DNA from 3 places in the Pseudomonas sp. E315 genome. Region 2 is predicted to be linked to each of the others. Evidence: predicted binding sites of a transcription regulator. Region 2 holds the regulator's gene; each other region holds the start of a gene.
The links. Region 2 encodes sigma-54, which starts transcription at its own class of promoters, with help from an activator protein. Its sites were predicted from a motif close to ANTGGCATNNANNTTGCTNT; they were not measured.
Positions count from the first base shown of each region.

Region 1: the regulator sigma-54 is predicted to act here: its motif matches at 2,961-2,980, upstream of glnK (P-II family nitrogen regulator).
Region 3: the regulator sigma-54 is predicted to act here: its motif matches at 2,970-2,989, upstream of glnA (glutamate--ammonia ligase).

Region 1 is NZ_JBUZPJ010000009.1:170,231-175,182, forward strand. It holds gene sutA (transcriptional regulator SutA) at 1-306, opposite strand, end outside; gene ACZRJQ_RS14590 (secondary thiamine-phosphate synthase enzyme YjbQ) at 406-831, opposite strand; gene ACZRJQ_RS14595 (ammonium transporter) at 1,044-2,381, opposite strand; gene glnK (P-II family nitrogen regulator) at 2,416-2,754, opposite strand; gene ACZRJQ_RS14605 (accessory factor UbiK family protein) at 3,173-3,442, shown strand; gene ACZRJQ_RS14610 (bleomycin resistance protein) at 3,488-3,916, shown strand; gene ACZRJQ_RS14615 (YifB family Mg chelatase-like AAA ATPase) at 4,006-4,952, shown strand, end outside.
Region 2 is NZ_JBUZPJ010000015.1:54,185-59,136, forward strand. It holds gene rapZ (RNase adapter RapZ) at 1-182, opposite strand, end outside; gene ptsN (PTS IIA-like nitrogen regulatory protein PtsN) at 185-649, opposite strand; gene hpf (ribosome hibernation-promoting factor, HPF/YfiA family) at 662-970, opposite strand; gene ACZRJQ_RS18680 (RNA polymerase factor sigma-54) at 1,046-2,539, opposite strand; gene lptB (LPS export ABC transporter ATP-binding protein) at 2,721-3,446, opposite strand; gene lptA (lipopolysaccharide transport periplasmic protein LptA) at 3,446-3,991, opposite strand; gene lptC (LPS export ABC transporter periplasmic protein LptC) at 3,978-4,550, opposite strand; gene ACZRJQ_RS18700 (KdsC family phosphatase) at 4,559-4,952, opposite strand, start outside.
Region 3 is NZ_JBUZPJ010000010.1:2,456-7,407, reverse strand. It holds gene glnL (nitrogen regulation protein NR(II)) at 1-388, opposite strand, end outside; gene ACZRJQ_RS14690 (DUF4124 domain-containing protein) at 760-1,287, opposite strand; gene glnA (glutamate--ammonia ligase) at 1,465-2,871, opposite strand; gene thiI (tRNA uracil 4-sulfurtransferase ThiI) at 3,205-4,659, shown strand; gene typA (translational GTPase TypA) at 4,799-4,952, shown strand, end outside.

The DNA of each region.
Region 1 (4,952 bases), on a different contig from region 2:
GTACTTGTTGTCGGGCTTCTTGGGTGGGTCTGCCACCACGTTAGCCTCAACTTCCTGCACCTTGCCGCCTTTGGACAAGAATTCTTCCATTGCGCGGGCCAGAGCATCACGCTCTTTGTTTTTGGCTTCTACGCTAGGCAGGTCATCAACTGATACCGCTGCCTTGGATTTGCCTTTGGAAACGGGGACCGGTGCATCATCGCCATCGTCGTCAGCTACATCGTCCGCTGCCGCTTCAAGGCCTTCTTCAGCTTCGTCCTCGTCACCTACTTCGAGTTCGTCGTTTTCCAGATCGTCGTCGCTCATGTTGTACCCCATGACTTACGTAAAGCAGATTAGTTATAGACCAGTTGCGTTCACTGTCGAACGTCGCTGGTGAAAAAGTAGCCAGGGGTTACCCGTGGCTTACGCCTGTTCACCGTATAAGGTGGCGAGGACTTTACGAGCACCGCCATGATCACGGTGCTCGCCCAAATAAACACCTTGCCAGGTGCCCACTGCCAGTTGCCCTGCCGTTACCGGCAATGTTAGCTGGCAGCCCAGTACGCTGGCTTTGAAGTGCGCCGGGAGATCGTCCTCGCCTTCGTCGTTATGTTCATACTCAAGTGCCCCTTGCGGTGCCAGTTGGTTGAAAAAACGCTCGAAGTCGCGACGAACTGCCGGGTCGGCGTTCTCGTTGATGGTCAACGAGGCCGAGGTATGTTGAAGCCATAAATGCAGCAGACCCACCCGGCATGCCTTCAGCTCAGGCAAACCGGCGAGTAACTCGTGCGTTACCAGATGAAAGCCCCGGGGTTTGGCCCGCAAGGTAATCAGTGTCTGTTGCCACATACCGTTCTCCGCCTTCGGGGCGCATTCTAGCGTGCTCAAGAAAAAAACAAAGCGCCTAATAGTCGAGTTGCGCTGTAAGTCTTCGTCCTACTCTTGAGCGTAGAGCTGATCGTGGTTCAAAGCTGTAGGAAAAAACACTTTTTCGCTGTGAACAACGCCACATTACAGGCAAAAAAAAGTCCGGCAAGCCGGACTTTTTTCTTCGCGCCGGGTTACAGGTTGTAACCGCGCTCGTTGTGTTGCGCCAGATCGAGGCCGACCGCTTCTTCTTCTTCAGTCACACGCAGACCCATGACGGCGTCCAGTACTTTGAGAATGACGAAGGTCACAATCGCGGTGTAAATCACAGTGAAACCGACACCTTTGCACTGAATCCAGACTTGGGTCGCAATGTCAGTCACGGTGCCGAAACCGCCGAGTGCCGGGGCTGCGAAAACACCCGTGAGGATGGCGCCGACGATGCCGCCAATACCGTGAACACCAAAGGCGTCCAGCGAGTCGTCATAGCCCAGCTTGCGCTTAAGGCTGGTGGCGCAGAAGAAGCAGATTACGCCAGATGCCAAGCCAATCACGATTGAGCCCATTGGGCCAACGGTGCCTGCTGCAGGCGTGATCGCCACAAGGCCAGCTACCACACCTGAAGCAATACCCAGTGCGCTAGGTTTACCGTGGGTGATCCACTCGGCAAACATCCAGCCCAGTGCAGCAGCAGCGGTGGCGATTTGAGTCACCAGCATTGCCATGCCTGCGGTGCCGTTAGCGGCGGCAGCAGAACCGGCGTTAAAGCCAAACCAGCCGATCCACAACATGGCTGCGCCCATCAAGGTGTAACCGAGGTTGTGCGGGGCCATTGGGGTGGTTGGGTAACCTTTACGTTTGCCGAGCACGATGCACGCAACAAGGCCTGCGATACCAGCGTTGATGTGCACCACGGTGCCGCCCGCAAAATCGAGTACGCCCCAATCCCACATCAAGCCACCGTCGCCGCTCCACACCATGTGTGCGATAGGTGCATAGACAAGGGTGAACCACACGCCCATGAAAATCAGCATGGCCGAGAACTTCATGCGCTCAGCAAACGCACCCACGATCAGCGCCGGGGTGATGATGGCGAACGTCATTTGGAAGGTAATGAACACGGCTTCCGGGAACAATGCGGTCGATGAGGTGAGGCTGTCGGGTGTCACGCCCGCCAGGAAGGCTTTGGAGAACCCGCCGATGAACGAGTTGAAGTTGGTGACGCCCTGCTCCATGCCCGTGGTGTCGAACGTGATGCTGTAGCCATAAATGACCCACAGAATACTGATCAGACCGGTAATGGCGAAGCACTGCATCATCACAGAAAGAATGTTTTTAGAGCGAACCATGCCGCCGTAAAACAACGCCAGGCCGGGAATGGTCATAAACAGCACCAAGGCCGTAGCGGTCAGCATCCAGGCGGTGTCGCCGGAATTGAGGACTGGGGCAGCCACTTCGTCTGCCGCCATGGCCAAGCCAGGCATTACGACGGACAGCAGGGCTCCGAGCCCTGCGAATTTACGCAGAGTCATAGTGTTTTCTCCTGGGGCGTTGGGGTTTGGCGGCTTAGATTGCGTCGGTATCGGTTTCGCCGGTACGGATGCGAATAGCCTGTTCCAGATTGACTACGAAAATCTTGCCGTCACCAATTTTGCCGGTGTTGGCTGCCTTGGTTATCGCCTCGATAACCCGATCAAGATCCTTGTCGTCGATGGCGACATCAATCTTCACCTTGGGCAGAAAATCGACCACGTATTCCGCACCGCGATACAGCTCGGTGTGACCTTTTTGCCGACCGAAGCCTTTGACTTCAGTGACGGTAATGCCTTGTACGCCGATTTCGGACAGCGACTCGCGCACGTCGTCTAACTTGAACGGCTTGATAATGGCGGTGACTAGCTTCATGAAACTTCTCCCGAATGTGTTGGACTTGCCCCAGGAAAACAAACCCGGCTCAAGTCTAAGCGCAGTGTCTGGCTTTGTAACGCGTCGTTAACCGTCTTCAAGCAACACGACGTGTATCAATCGCGGATGACGAAAAACACTCCCTGAACCACCTGCTGCACTGCCTTCGTCACAGCAACTGCATCAGTGCATGAGTCATAGGCGACTAAGCAGAAACCTTGCCATGTCTGAAAAAATTCAGAATTACAGTGAGTTAGGCGCAAAAGATGGCTTTTTGCCTGATTTTGCGGGGCTTTTGTGCACACAAACGGTGCGCGAGGTGAGCGTGGGATGCGCGAAAAATGTGCATCATGGGGCCGTGAATGGGCCTCAACAGCGCGTGATACACTCGCGCCCATCAGTTTTAAGGACCTTATCCATGCTCGCGCCCAAAGATTTTCTCGATGCCCTGAGTGGCCACGCTTCACGCTTGTTCAGCGGTGAAACCGCACTGCCGCGCAACGAAATCGAAAGCCAGTTCAAAGCCCTGCTGCAAAGTGGCTTCAGCAAACTGGACTTGGTGAGCCGCGAAGAATTCGATAGCCAAATGGTTGTTCTGGCCCGCACTCGCGCCCGCCTCGAAAGTCTTGAGGCCAAAGTGGCGCAGTTGGAAGCCAAGTTGCTGGCGCCTGCTGAACCTGCGCAATAACCCTCAAGACAGCGCGTTAGCCCATAAAAACAAGGACGTTTTTATATGTTGGTGATGAACCCATTGGTTCCCGAAATGATCGTTTCGGACCTCGCTCGAAGTTTGCATTTCTACTGCGAGGTGCTCGGCTTCAAGATTGAGTACCAACGCCCAGAGCATCATTTTGCGTTTCTGTCGTTTCATGGCAGCCAAATAATGCTGGAGCAAGATGACCTGCAACCCTCCAATTGGCGGGTCGGGCCACTGGAGGCGCCGTTTGGACGCGGTATGAACCTTTCCATAAAGTGCCCGGATGCCCACGCCATAGCCGCCAGCTTGCACGCGGCGGGGCACACCCTGCGCAAACCGCTAGAAGAGTGCTGGTACCGAAGTAACGACGTGATGTTTGGCGAGCGTAATTTTCTGGTGCTTGACCCCGATGGCTATCTGCTGCGCTTTGCCCAAAGCCTGGGAACCAAAGCGTTCGAGGGGTAGCCTCCATTCACATCCCGTATTCATTCAACAGCTCCCCTTAGCCACAGATTCACGCAGGATGCGTTTTTTGTGAGCTCAAGGAACGAGTCATGTCTCTGGCGATTGTTTACAGCCGCGCTCAAGTGGGTGTTGAGGCGCCCGCAGTCACCGTTGAAGCGCATCTGGCCAATGGTTTGCCTGCGCTGACGCTGGTTGGGCTACCCGAAACTGCTGTCAAAGAAAGCAAAGACCGAGTGCGCAGTGCAATTCTCAACTCGGGGTTTGAGTTTCCAGCCCGTCGCATCACCCTTAATTTAGCGCCCGCCGACTTGCCCAAAGACGGCGGGCGTTTTGATGTGGCCATTGCTTTGGGTATTTTGGCGGCTAGTGGACAATTGCCCGCTGCCGCGCTGGAGCAGGTGGAGTGTTTGGGCGAGCTGGCGCTGTCGGGCGCGATTCGGCCAGTACAGGGTGTTTTGCCCGCCGCATTGGCGGCGCGCTCAGCCGGCCGAGCGTTGGTGGTGCCGCGAGCCAATGCTGAAGAGGCCTGCTTGGCGTCTGGGCTGACAGTGATTGCGGTCGAGCACTTGTTGCAGGTGGTGGCGCACTTTTCAGGGCGCGAGGTGATTGAGCCGTATGCCGCCAGCGGTTTGCTGCATGTGAGCAAACCCTATCCCGACTTGAGCGATGTGCAAGGCCAGCTTTCGGCTAAGCGGGCGTTATTGATTGCAGCAGCGGGTAGCCACAATTTGCTTTTCACTGGGCCACCGGGTACGGGCAAAACCTTATTGGCCAGCCGCTTGCCCGGCTTATTACCGCCGCTCAATGAGCAAGAAGCGCTGGAAGTTGCCGCGATTCAATCGGTGGCCAGCCATGTGCCTTTGAGCTGCTGGCCCCAGCGCCCCTTTCGTCAGCCTCACCATTCGGCATCTGGCCCGGCGTTAGTGGGTGGCGGCTCTAAACCGCAGCCGGGAGAAATCACGTTAGCTCATCATGGTGTGTTGTTTCTTGATGAACTGCCCGAGTTCGATCGCAAGGTACTGGAAGTCTTAAGAGA
Region 2 (4,952 bases):
GCATCAATAGATACGGCCACCAGCGGCTGGGCCAGTTCAGTGTGAATCAACGCCCTCTCGGCCAGCTCTGGCAATAAGCCGGCTGGCAGGTTGTCGATGCAATAGAAACCACTGTCTTCGAGGACGGCGAGGGCAGTACTTTTACCGGAGCCTGAGCGGCCGCTGACAATGACTAAGCGCATGATTAATGACCGTTCTGTACGTCCAGAACAACCTGATACAGCGCTTCGTTGCTGGATGCTGCACGCAGTCTTTCGCGCACGTCTTTACGATCGAGCATGCTGGCAATCTGCCGGAGCAGTTCCAGGTGTGCATCGGTTGCCGCTTCTGGCACCAGCAAAATGAAAAGCAGGTCGACCGGCGCGCCATCGATGGCGTCGAAATCTATGGGAGCGTCAAGGTGCAGTAAGGCGCTAACAGGCGACTCACACCCCTTGAGGCGGCAGTGGGGGATAGCGATGCCGTTACCAAAACCGGTGGAACCCAGTTTTTCACGGGCAATAAGGCTCTCAAAAACATCTTGCTTATCCAGACTAGGCACTTCGCGGCCGATCAGGTTGGCAATTTGTTCGAGAACTTTCTTTTTGCTGCCGCCCGGCACGTTCACCAAGGAACGGCCGGGGGTCAGGATATTTTCAAGTCGAATCATGGGTTGGGGGTATTAACGACCGGTCGCGCCTTGAAGCAGGCTTACGGTCTTTTCCTTATGCTTTTTCAGTTGGCGATCAAGCTTGTCGGTGAGGCTGTCGATGGCGGCATACATGTCTTCATGCACGGCATTGGCGACAACCTCTCCGCCGGGAATATTCAGAGTGGCTTCGATTTTCTGTTGCAGCTTTTCAACAGAGAGAATCACCTGCACGTTGGTGATTTTGTCGAAGTGACGCTCTAATCGGTCGAGTTTTTCGCCGATGTAGGTGCGCAGCGGTTCGGTAACTTCCAGATGCTGTCCACTGATGTTGACTTGCATACAGTTTCTCCTTTGATGCCATTGCACAAAGTGGCAGGCCGACAAGCCTGCCACTGAAACGCTGTGGCCCGTTGCTTACATCAAACGCTTACGCTCGCTGGACGGCGCAATCCCAAGGGATTCGCGGTATTTGGCGACCGTGCGACGGGCTACCTGAATGCCTTGTGCCTCCAGTAAACCAGCGATCTTGCTGTCACTCAACGGCTTTTTCTGATTTTCAGCGGCGACCAGTTTTTTGATGATTGCGCGAATGGCTGTAGACGAGCATTCGCCGCCTTCAGAGGTGCTCACGTGGCTGGAAAAAAAGTACTTCAATTCATAAATACCGCGTGGGGTATGCATGAATTTTTGCGTAGTGACCCGCGAAATAGTTGATTCGTGCATGCCAACTGCCTCAGCAATGTCATGCAAAACCAAAGGCTTCATGGCCTCGTCGCCGTATTCCAGAAAGCCGCGTTGATGCTCGACGATTTGGGTGGCCACTTTCATTAAGGTTTCGTTGCGGCTTTGCAGACTTTTGATAAACCAGCGAGCTTCTTGCAACTGATTGCGCATAAAAGTGTTGTCGGCACTGGTGTCGGCCCGGCGCACAAAACCTGCGTATTGCGGGTTAACTCGCAGGCGTGGCACAGACTCTTGGTTGAGTTCTACCAGCCAGCGATCGTTGTCCTTGCGTACGATGACGTCAGGCACGACATATTCGGCTTCGCTGGATTCGATCTGTGAGCCTGGACGCGGGTTTAAGCTTTGCACCCGTTCAATTACCTGACGCAGCTCGTCTTCCTTGAGCTTCATGCGGCGCATCAATTGGCTGTAGTCGCGAGCGCCCAGCAGATCGATGTAGTCGGTGACCAATCGCTTGGCTTCGTTCAGCCAAAGGGTTGTTTCGGGTAGCTGGCGTAATTGCAGCAGCAGGCATTCGCCCAGATTGCGTGCGCCAATACCTGCCGGTTCAAATTGTTGAATTCGGTGCAGCACGGCTTCGATCTCATCAAGCTCAATGTCCAGCTCAGGATCGAAAGCTTCGAGAATCTCTTCGAGGGTTTCGTCGAGATAGCCCTGATTGTTGATGCAGTCGATGAGTGTTACGCCGATCAGGCGATCGGTGTCAGACATGGGGGCCAGGTTCAATTGCCAGAGCAAATGACTTTGCAGGCTTTCGCCCGCCGAGGTTCGGGTGGTGAAGTCCCACTCGTCATCGTCGTTGCTGGGCAAACTGCTGGCGCTGGTCTGATAAACGTCTTCCCACGCAGTATCGACGGGCAGCTCATTGGGTATGCGTTCATTCCATTCGCCTTCTTCCAGGTTGTCCACGGTTGGGGCGGACTCTTGGTAGGAGGGTTCTTGAACGTCGTTATTGGGTTTTTGCTCGATGTTGTCGGCCAATGGATCTGCGTTATCGAAGTCGTCGCCTTCTTCCTGGCGTTCGAGCATCGGGTTGGACTCCAGGGCTTCCTGGATTTCCTGTTGCAGGTCGAGGGTCGACAATTGGAGCAGGCGGATGGCCTGTTGCAGCTGCGGTGTCATCGTCAGCTGCTGGCCCATTCTCAGGACTAGCGATGGTTTCATGGCAGGGGCTTAACACCTTATTCGCCGGCGCACATGGCGCCATCCACTACAGGGCGCGTGAGCGCCAAACTTAAGCAAATTATATGCCTGAAACCGATGCGTTTGCCTAGAGCGCTTTGGCAATTAAAAATCTGTGGATTTTAGGTTGGCCTATTCGCTCCAGACCACGCAGTGCCCTGGATTACAGGCGGAACTCATGACCCAAGTACACTTCTCTCACCAAATCGTTGGCCAAAATGGTTTCAGCATCACCTTCAGCAATCAGTTGTCCGTCGTTAACGATGTAGGCTGTTTCGCAAATATCGAGGGTTTCACGAACGTTGTGATCGGTGATCAGTACGCCAATGCCCTTGGCTTTGAGGTGGTAGATGATTTGCTTGATGTCGCCCACGGAGATGGGGTCAACGCCCGCAAAGGGCTCATCGAGCAGGATGAACTTGGGTGCGGTTGCCAATGCGCGGGCAATTTCTACGCGACGACGCTCGCCACCGGACAGGCTCATGCCGAGGTTGTCGCGGATGTGATTGATATGGAATTCCTGCAACAGGCCTTCCAACTCTTTACGACGACCAGCCTTGTCGAGTTCTTTGCGCGTTTCGAGAATCGCCATGATGTTATCGGCGACTGACAGCTTGCGAAAAATCGACGCTTCTTGCGGCAGATAACCAATGCCGGCGCGAGCACGGCCGTGCATAGGTTGGTGGCTGACGTCCAGATCATCGATCAGTACGCGACCTTGATCGGCCTGCACCAGGCCTACAATCATATAGAAGCAGGTGGTCTTGCCCGCACCGTTAGGGCCGAGCAAACCAACGATCTGCCCGCTGTCGATCGACAGGCTGACATCACGCACCACCTGACGGCTCTTGTAGCTTTTAGCCAAATGCTGGGCTTTCAGAGTTGCCATTACTGGGCCTTCTGCGCGTCAGTTTTTTTCTTCGGTTGAATCACCATGTCGATGCGCGGACGAGGCGCAGTCACATTGCTGCCATTGGCTCGGCCAGCATTGGCGACTTGTTTCACCGTGTCGTAGACGATTTTCTCGCCTTCGGTGGTGTTGCCATCGTTGATAACCTTGGCTTTGTCGATCAGCACGATGCGGTTTTGCGGCGCATGGTATTGAATGGTCACGGCATAGGCCTGAACCGGTTTAGGGTCTGTGGCTTTTTGCAGTTGCTCGAAGTAGGCCAAGTTACCAACAGACGTCACCACATCAATTTCACCTGCAGCGTTACGGGTGATAGTGACGGTGTTACCTGTAATTTTCATCGAACCCTGAGTGATGATTACATCGCCCTTGTAGGTTGCGACGCCTTGTTTGTCATCCAGCTGAGCTTCGTTAGCCTGAATGCGGATAGGCTGTTCGGTGTCGTTCGGCAGAGCCCAGGCGCTCACGCTTCCCAGTGCTGCGCTCAAGCTGAGCAATAAAGGGAGGGTTTTAACGAGACTCATACTGTCCTCTTACGTTGGACAGCAGGTCCATCCTGCCGTCTTTCAAATATGCTTTCATTCCCTTGCCAGTCGTCACGCCGCCAGCGCCGTCGATTCTAACGTCTCGATCGGTCTGCGCATATTGCTTCTGTGGGAATACTGTCATGCGGGTGCTGGTAATAATCAGCGTGCGATTTTGTTCGTCAGTGCGAGCCACGCGTACCGAGTCAATCAGTTCAACTTCGGTGCCATCGGCGTTCACCTCGCCGCGTTCGCTTTGAACGTGCCACGGGAAGGTTGTGCCGCGATACATTTGCAGGTCGGGGTTGGTCAGCAGGGTGACTTCGGAGGCTTGCAGGTGCTCAAGCTTGTCGGAGGTCATCTCATACTGCAACTTGCCGTCCGGCAGGTATTGCAGGCTATGGGCATTGGTCGCGAAGTAATCGATAGCGTTTTTATCGACAGCCACAACGGGTTTGTCGAGAAAGCGTTGCGGGCTGATGTTCCAGTAACCCACCGCTGCGAACAACGCCGCGATGACTGTAAACAGCCCAATGTTGCGAATTTTTTTACTCAGCATAGAACGCTCTATAGGTAGGCGGCATGGGCGGCATCCAGACGGCCTTGGGCCTGCAGGATCAGCTCACAAAATTCGCGGGCAGCGCCTTCGCCGCCGCGTGCCTGAGTAACGCCGTGGGCGTGCTCTCGAACAAAACTGGCAGCGTTGGCAACTGCCATGCCCAAACCAACACGGCGTATCACCGGCAGGTCTGGCAGATCATCACCCAAATAGGCGACCTGTTCATAGCTTAGGTTGAGTTGGCCGAGAAGCTCGTCCAGCACCACCAATTTATCTTCTCGGCCCTGATACAGGTGAGGGATGCCCAGATTGTGTGCGCGACGCTCGACCACAGGTGTTTTGCGGCCACTGATGATTGCCGTTTGCACCCCAGCGGCCATCAGCATTTTTATGCCTTGCCCG
Region 3 (4,952 bases), on a different contig from region 2:
GCTTGGACAGTTGGGCTTCTTCTTTGGTGATGCGTAGCAGGCGGTCTCGGGGGTGGACTTCGAGCAGTAGCAGGGTGGCGCCATGACTCAAAATCGGTGTGACCGCGTAATCGACTGTCAGTGTTTGGCCTGTGAGGGAGGTCAGCATGGCTTCGCGTTTGGTAAAGGGGTGGGCTTGCTCAACCGCTTGGCGCAGTGAATACAGAGCCTCGGTGGACTCGGTAAACAGTTCGCTGATGAATTGCCCATGACTGCGCTGGCCGCTAATGGCCAGTAGCATTTCTGCCGCCGGGTTCATGTACTCAAGGCGTAAATCGGCATTGAGTAGAAGGGTGGCGGTAGTCAGGTTGTCGAGTAACAGTCGGTGCAGGGCATCACTGATGGTCATGGGCCGATCCCGGATTGCGTGCGCGGGTGAGGCGCTGATGCAAGGAAAATGCAAAAACCAAACCAAGGCCCCGAAAAGAAGCGCGAAAGGCCTGAAATGGGCGTCGTGAGTCAGCTTTGCACGCGCACGTTTTTAAAAAGTGAGTCTTTTTGAACCAAATTGGGCTGAGAAGTGTGTGCCTAGACTATAGCTGCACCAATATAGTGCAAGGTTGTTGAATGGATTCAGCCTGACTTAAATCAGATAGCGCGGTGCCTCAGTGAAACTGTGCTGCAGGTTTACGATCGCTTCGCAATCGGACGCAGCCTTCGGCAGCTGCTACGAAAAGTACGGTTTGTGAAGCCGCCTTAGGCCAGGCAGTAACACGGTATTTACGATTGTCCTTTACGCAGGAAGTGGCGTTGCAGGTGAAATCTCACGGCGGAGCTTTGCTGCACCATTGTGTCGCCTTCCAGCACGCGCACGGCCAGTTGGTGTTCACCGCGATCAAGATTGAGCAATTGCAGGTCGGTGCGGTGGCTGGGTTGGCCATAAGGCTGGTTGTCGAGCACCAATTGCAGCTGATGTTGAGGCTTGAGCGGTGGCTGCACGGTTATATGCACGGTGAAGCTGCCGTTGTTGGCGCGCAATGCCTGATCCGCTGGTATGCCGTTCAGTGCCAGCACGGTATAAGCGGTTTGCGATAACTCTTGTTCGGGTAAAAGGTGTTCCGGGTTGTGAGGTCTCTGCTCTGGCAGTGCCTGTTGGCGATTGAGCGGCGGTAGCTCCAGAGGCAGATTGTTCGAATGTTGGCAGGGCGTGTCGCAATAATGGGTTCGGCCATGAGCGTCCACAGACTTGTAAACCTGTGCGCTTGCCAGCGGTGTAATTAGCAGCAAGGTGATGAGTAAGCGGCGCATAGGGCAGCGTCCGTACGATGAATGGGCTCAAAGTACAGATAGCGCATTGGATTGGCTGTCAGGCGTAGATCGGAACGAGGTCGGGCTTTGCCTCGGTTTTGCGTAAGACACCGCTCATAAAAAAGACCTCCCGAAGGAGGCCTTTTGAGTCACGCCGCGAGTGCGGGTGAAACTGGATTAGCAGCTGTAGTACAGCTCATATTCCAGTGGGTGTACGAAGGTGCGTACTTTGATTTCTTCTTCGCTTTTCAGAGCAATGTAAGCGTCGATGAAGTCGTCGCTGAAAACGCCGCCTTTGGTCAGGAACGCACGACCTTTGTCCAGCTCTTCCAGGGCTTCTTTCAGGCTGCCGCACACTTGTGGGATCTCTTTGGCCTCTTCAGGCGGCAGGTCGTACAAGTTTTTATCAGCAGCGTCGCCAGGGTGGATCTTGTTCTGGATACCGTCCAGGCCAGCCATCATCAGTGCAGCGAAGCACAGGTACGGGTTGGCTGCTGGATCCGGGAAGCGTGCTTCGATACGGCGAGCTTTAGGGCTGGACACGTAAGGAATACGGATCGACGCAGAACGGTTGCGAGCCGAGTAGGCCAGCATGACCGGAGCTTCAAAACCTGGCACCAAACGCTTGTAGGAGTTGGTGGACGGGTTGGTGAAGCCGTTCAGAGCCTTACCGTGTTTGATGATGCCGCCGATGAAATACAGAGCAGTGTCGGACAAGCCGGCATAGCCTTCGCCAGCGAAGGTGTTTTTGCCTTCTTTGGAGATGGACATGTGAACGTGCATGCCCGAGCCGTTGTCGCCGTACAGAGGCTTAGGCATGAAAGTAGCGGTACGGCCGTAGGCGTCTGCCACGTTGTGTACGCAGTATTTCAGGGTCTGAACTTCGTCAGCCTTTTTCACCAGAGTGTTGAACTGCACGCCGATTTCGTTTTGGCCAGCAGTTGCCACTTCGTGGTGGTGAACTTCAATAACCAGACCCATTTCTTCCATAGCGTTGCACATGGAGGTACGGATTTCGTGGTCATGGTCGAACGGTGGAACCGGGAAGTAGCCGCCTTTGATGCCTGGACGGTGGCCACGGTTGCCGCCTTCTACGTCCTGATCGGACATCCAAGAACCTTGTTCGGAGTAGATCTTGAACATGGAACCGGAAATGTCGGACTTGAATTTCACTTCGTCGAAGATGAAGAACTCAGGCTCTGGACCGACAAAAACAGTGTCACCGATACCGGTGGACTTCAGGTATTCCTCGGCACGGGTAGCGATGGCGCGCGGGTCGCGGTCATAGCCTTGCATGGTCGAAGGTTCGATGATGTCGCACACCAGAATCAGCGTTGGCTGCTCGGTGAATGGGTCCAGGACGGCAGTGCTGTCGTCTGGCAGCAGGATCATGTCGGACGCTTCGATGCCTTTCCAGCCAGCAATGGAGGAGCCGTCGAACATTTTGCCGTCGGTGAAGAAGTTTTCATCCAGCGCATCACGGGCCGGCATGGTCACGTGGTGCTGAGTGCCTTTGGTGTCAGTGAAGCGCAGATCAATCCACTTGACGTCATGATCTTTGATGAGTTGAACCGACTTCGACATAGTGTCCTCCGGGGTGGCTTAGGGCTGGTGGTGGAATAGCCCTTAATAAGTGGTTGATGCCGGCGCGAATACTCTGCCAAGGCAACCTGCCTCACAAGGGAGCAAATTGCATGCCAGTGCCCCGACTTGGGTGCAATGCCCCAATCTCAAGCAGGTAAGCGCGGCAGACTACCGATTAGCGGGCTCAATCGCACTCTAATGAAGCGAAAAACATACTTTTTGCTTCATTTTGGTGCGAGCAAAACCGTTTGTACGATAACTGGTTAAACCTTGAGCAATTTCCGCTATAATCCGCGCCCCCCTTTTTTGGCAGGCTGCTCGCGCGCTGTTTTCATGAAATTAATCGTTAAAGTCTTCCCCGAGATCACTATCAAGAGCCGCCCGGTTCGGATGCGTTTCGTCCGCCAATTGGCTAAAAACATCCGTGCTGTGCTCCGCGATCTGGACCCGGCTGTGGTGGTGACAGGTGTGTGGGACAACATCGAGCTGCAAACGCGTGTGAGCGACCCCAAAGCCCTGAAGGAGATGACTGAGCGCCTGAGCTGCATGCCGGGCATCGCGCATTTCCTGCAGGTTGACGAGTACCCGCTGGGCGACTTCGACGACATCGTCGAAAAGTGCAAAGTGCACTTTGGTGATGCGCTGGCAGGCAAGATTTTTTCGGTGCGTTGCAAGCGCGCTGGCAAGCACCCTTTTACCTCGATGGAAGTCGAGAAATACGTCGGCAGCAAGCTGCGACGTGAGTGCGGTGCCGCCGGGATTTCGCTCAAAAACCCGGAAATCGAAGTCCGTCTCGAAATTCGCGACCAACGGTTGTTTGTGATCCACAGTCAGCACGACAGCATCGGCGGTTACCCGCTGGGCGCCCTTGAGCAGACGCTTGTGCTGATGTCGGGCGGTTTCGATTCAACGGTGGCGGCCTACCAGATCATGCGTCGCGGCCTGATGAGCCACTTTTGCTTCTTCAACCTCGGCGGGCGTGCCCACGAGCTGGGCGTGATGGAAGTCGCGCACTACATATGGAAGAAGTACGGTAGCTCTCAACGCGTGCTATTTGTCAGCGTGCCGTTTGAAGAAGTGCTGGGCGAAATTCTCGGCAAAGTCGATAACAGTCATATGGGCGTCATTTTGAAGCGTATGATGTTGCGCGCTGCGTCCCGTATTGCGGACCGGCTCGACATTGATGCGTTGGTGACGGGCGAGGCGATTTCGCAGGTTTCCAGCCAAACGCTGCCAAACCTGTCAGTGATTGACTGCGTGACCGACAAACTGGTCTTGCGCCCGCTGATCGCCAGTCACAAGCAGGACATCATTGATCAGGCGGTTCAAATCGGCACAGCCGATTTTGCCAAGCACATGCCTGAATACTGCGGGGTGATTTCGGTTAACCCTAAGACCCACGCCAAGCGCCCGCGTGTGGAGTACGAAGAACAACAGTTTGATATGGCCGTGCTTGAGCGAGCGCTTGAGCGGGCCAAACTGGTGCCGATTGATCGGGTGATCGATGAATTGGGCCAGGATTTGCAAGTCGAAGAAGTCAGCGAAGTGCTCGCGGGTCAGATCGTGATCGACATCCGTCACCCGGATGCTCAAGAAGATCAACCGCTGGAACTGGCTGGCATCGAAGTACAAGCGTTGCCGTTCTATGCTTTGAACAGCCGCTTTAAGGAACTGGATGACACTCGTCAGTACCTGTTGTATTGCGACAAAGGCGTGATGAGTCGCCTGCATGCTCACCATTTGCTCAGTGAGGGACATGCCAATGTGCGCGTTTATCGACCGAGCTAAGAGCCCGGGGCTGTATGCCTGTGGCCTGCGTCACCGGCCCCCCGACGCCGCGGTCAAGCTGTAACGGCAAGGCCTGACTCTACTGTTAATCGCTGCCACGACCTGTCAGCACACCGAATCCTCTGATCGAGATACACAAGTGATCGAAAATCTACGTAACATCGCCATCATTGCTCACGTTGACCACGGTAAAACTACCCTGGTAGACAAACTCTTGCGTCAATCCGGCACTCTGGAGCGCGGCGAGCTTAACGACGAACGCGTGATGGACTCCAACGACCAGGAGAAAGAGC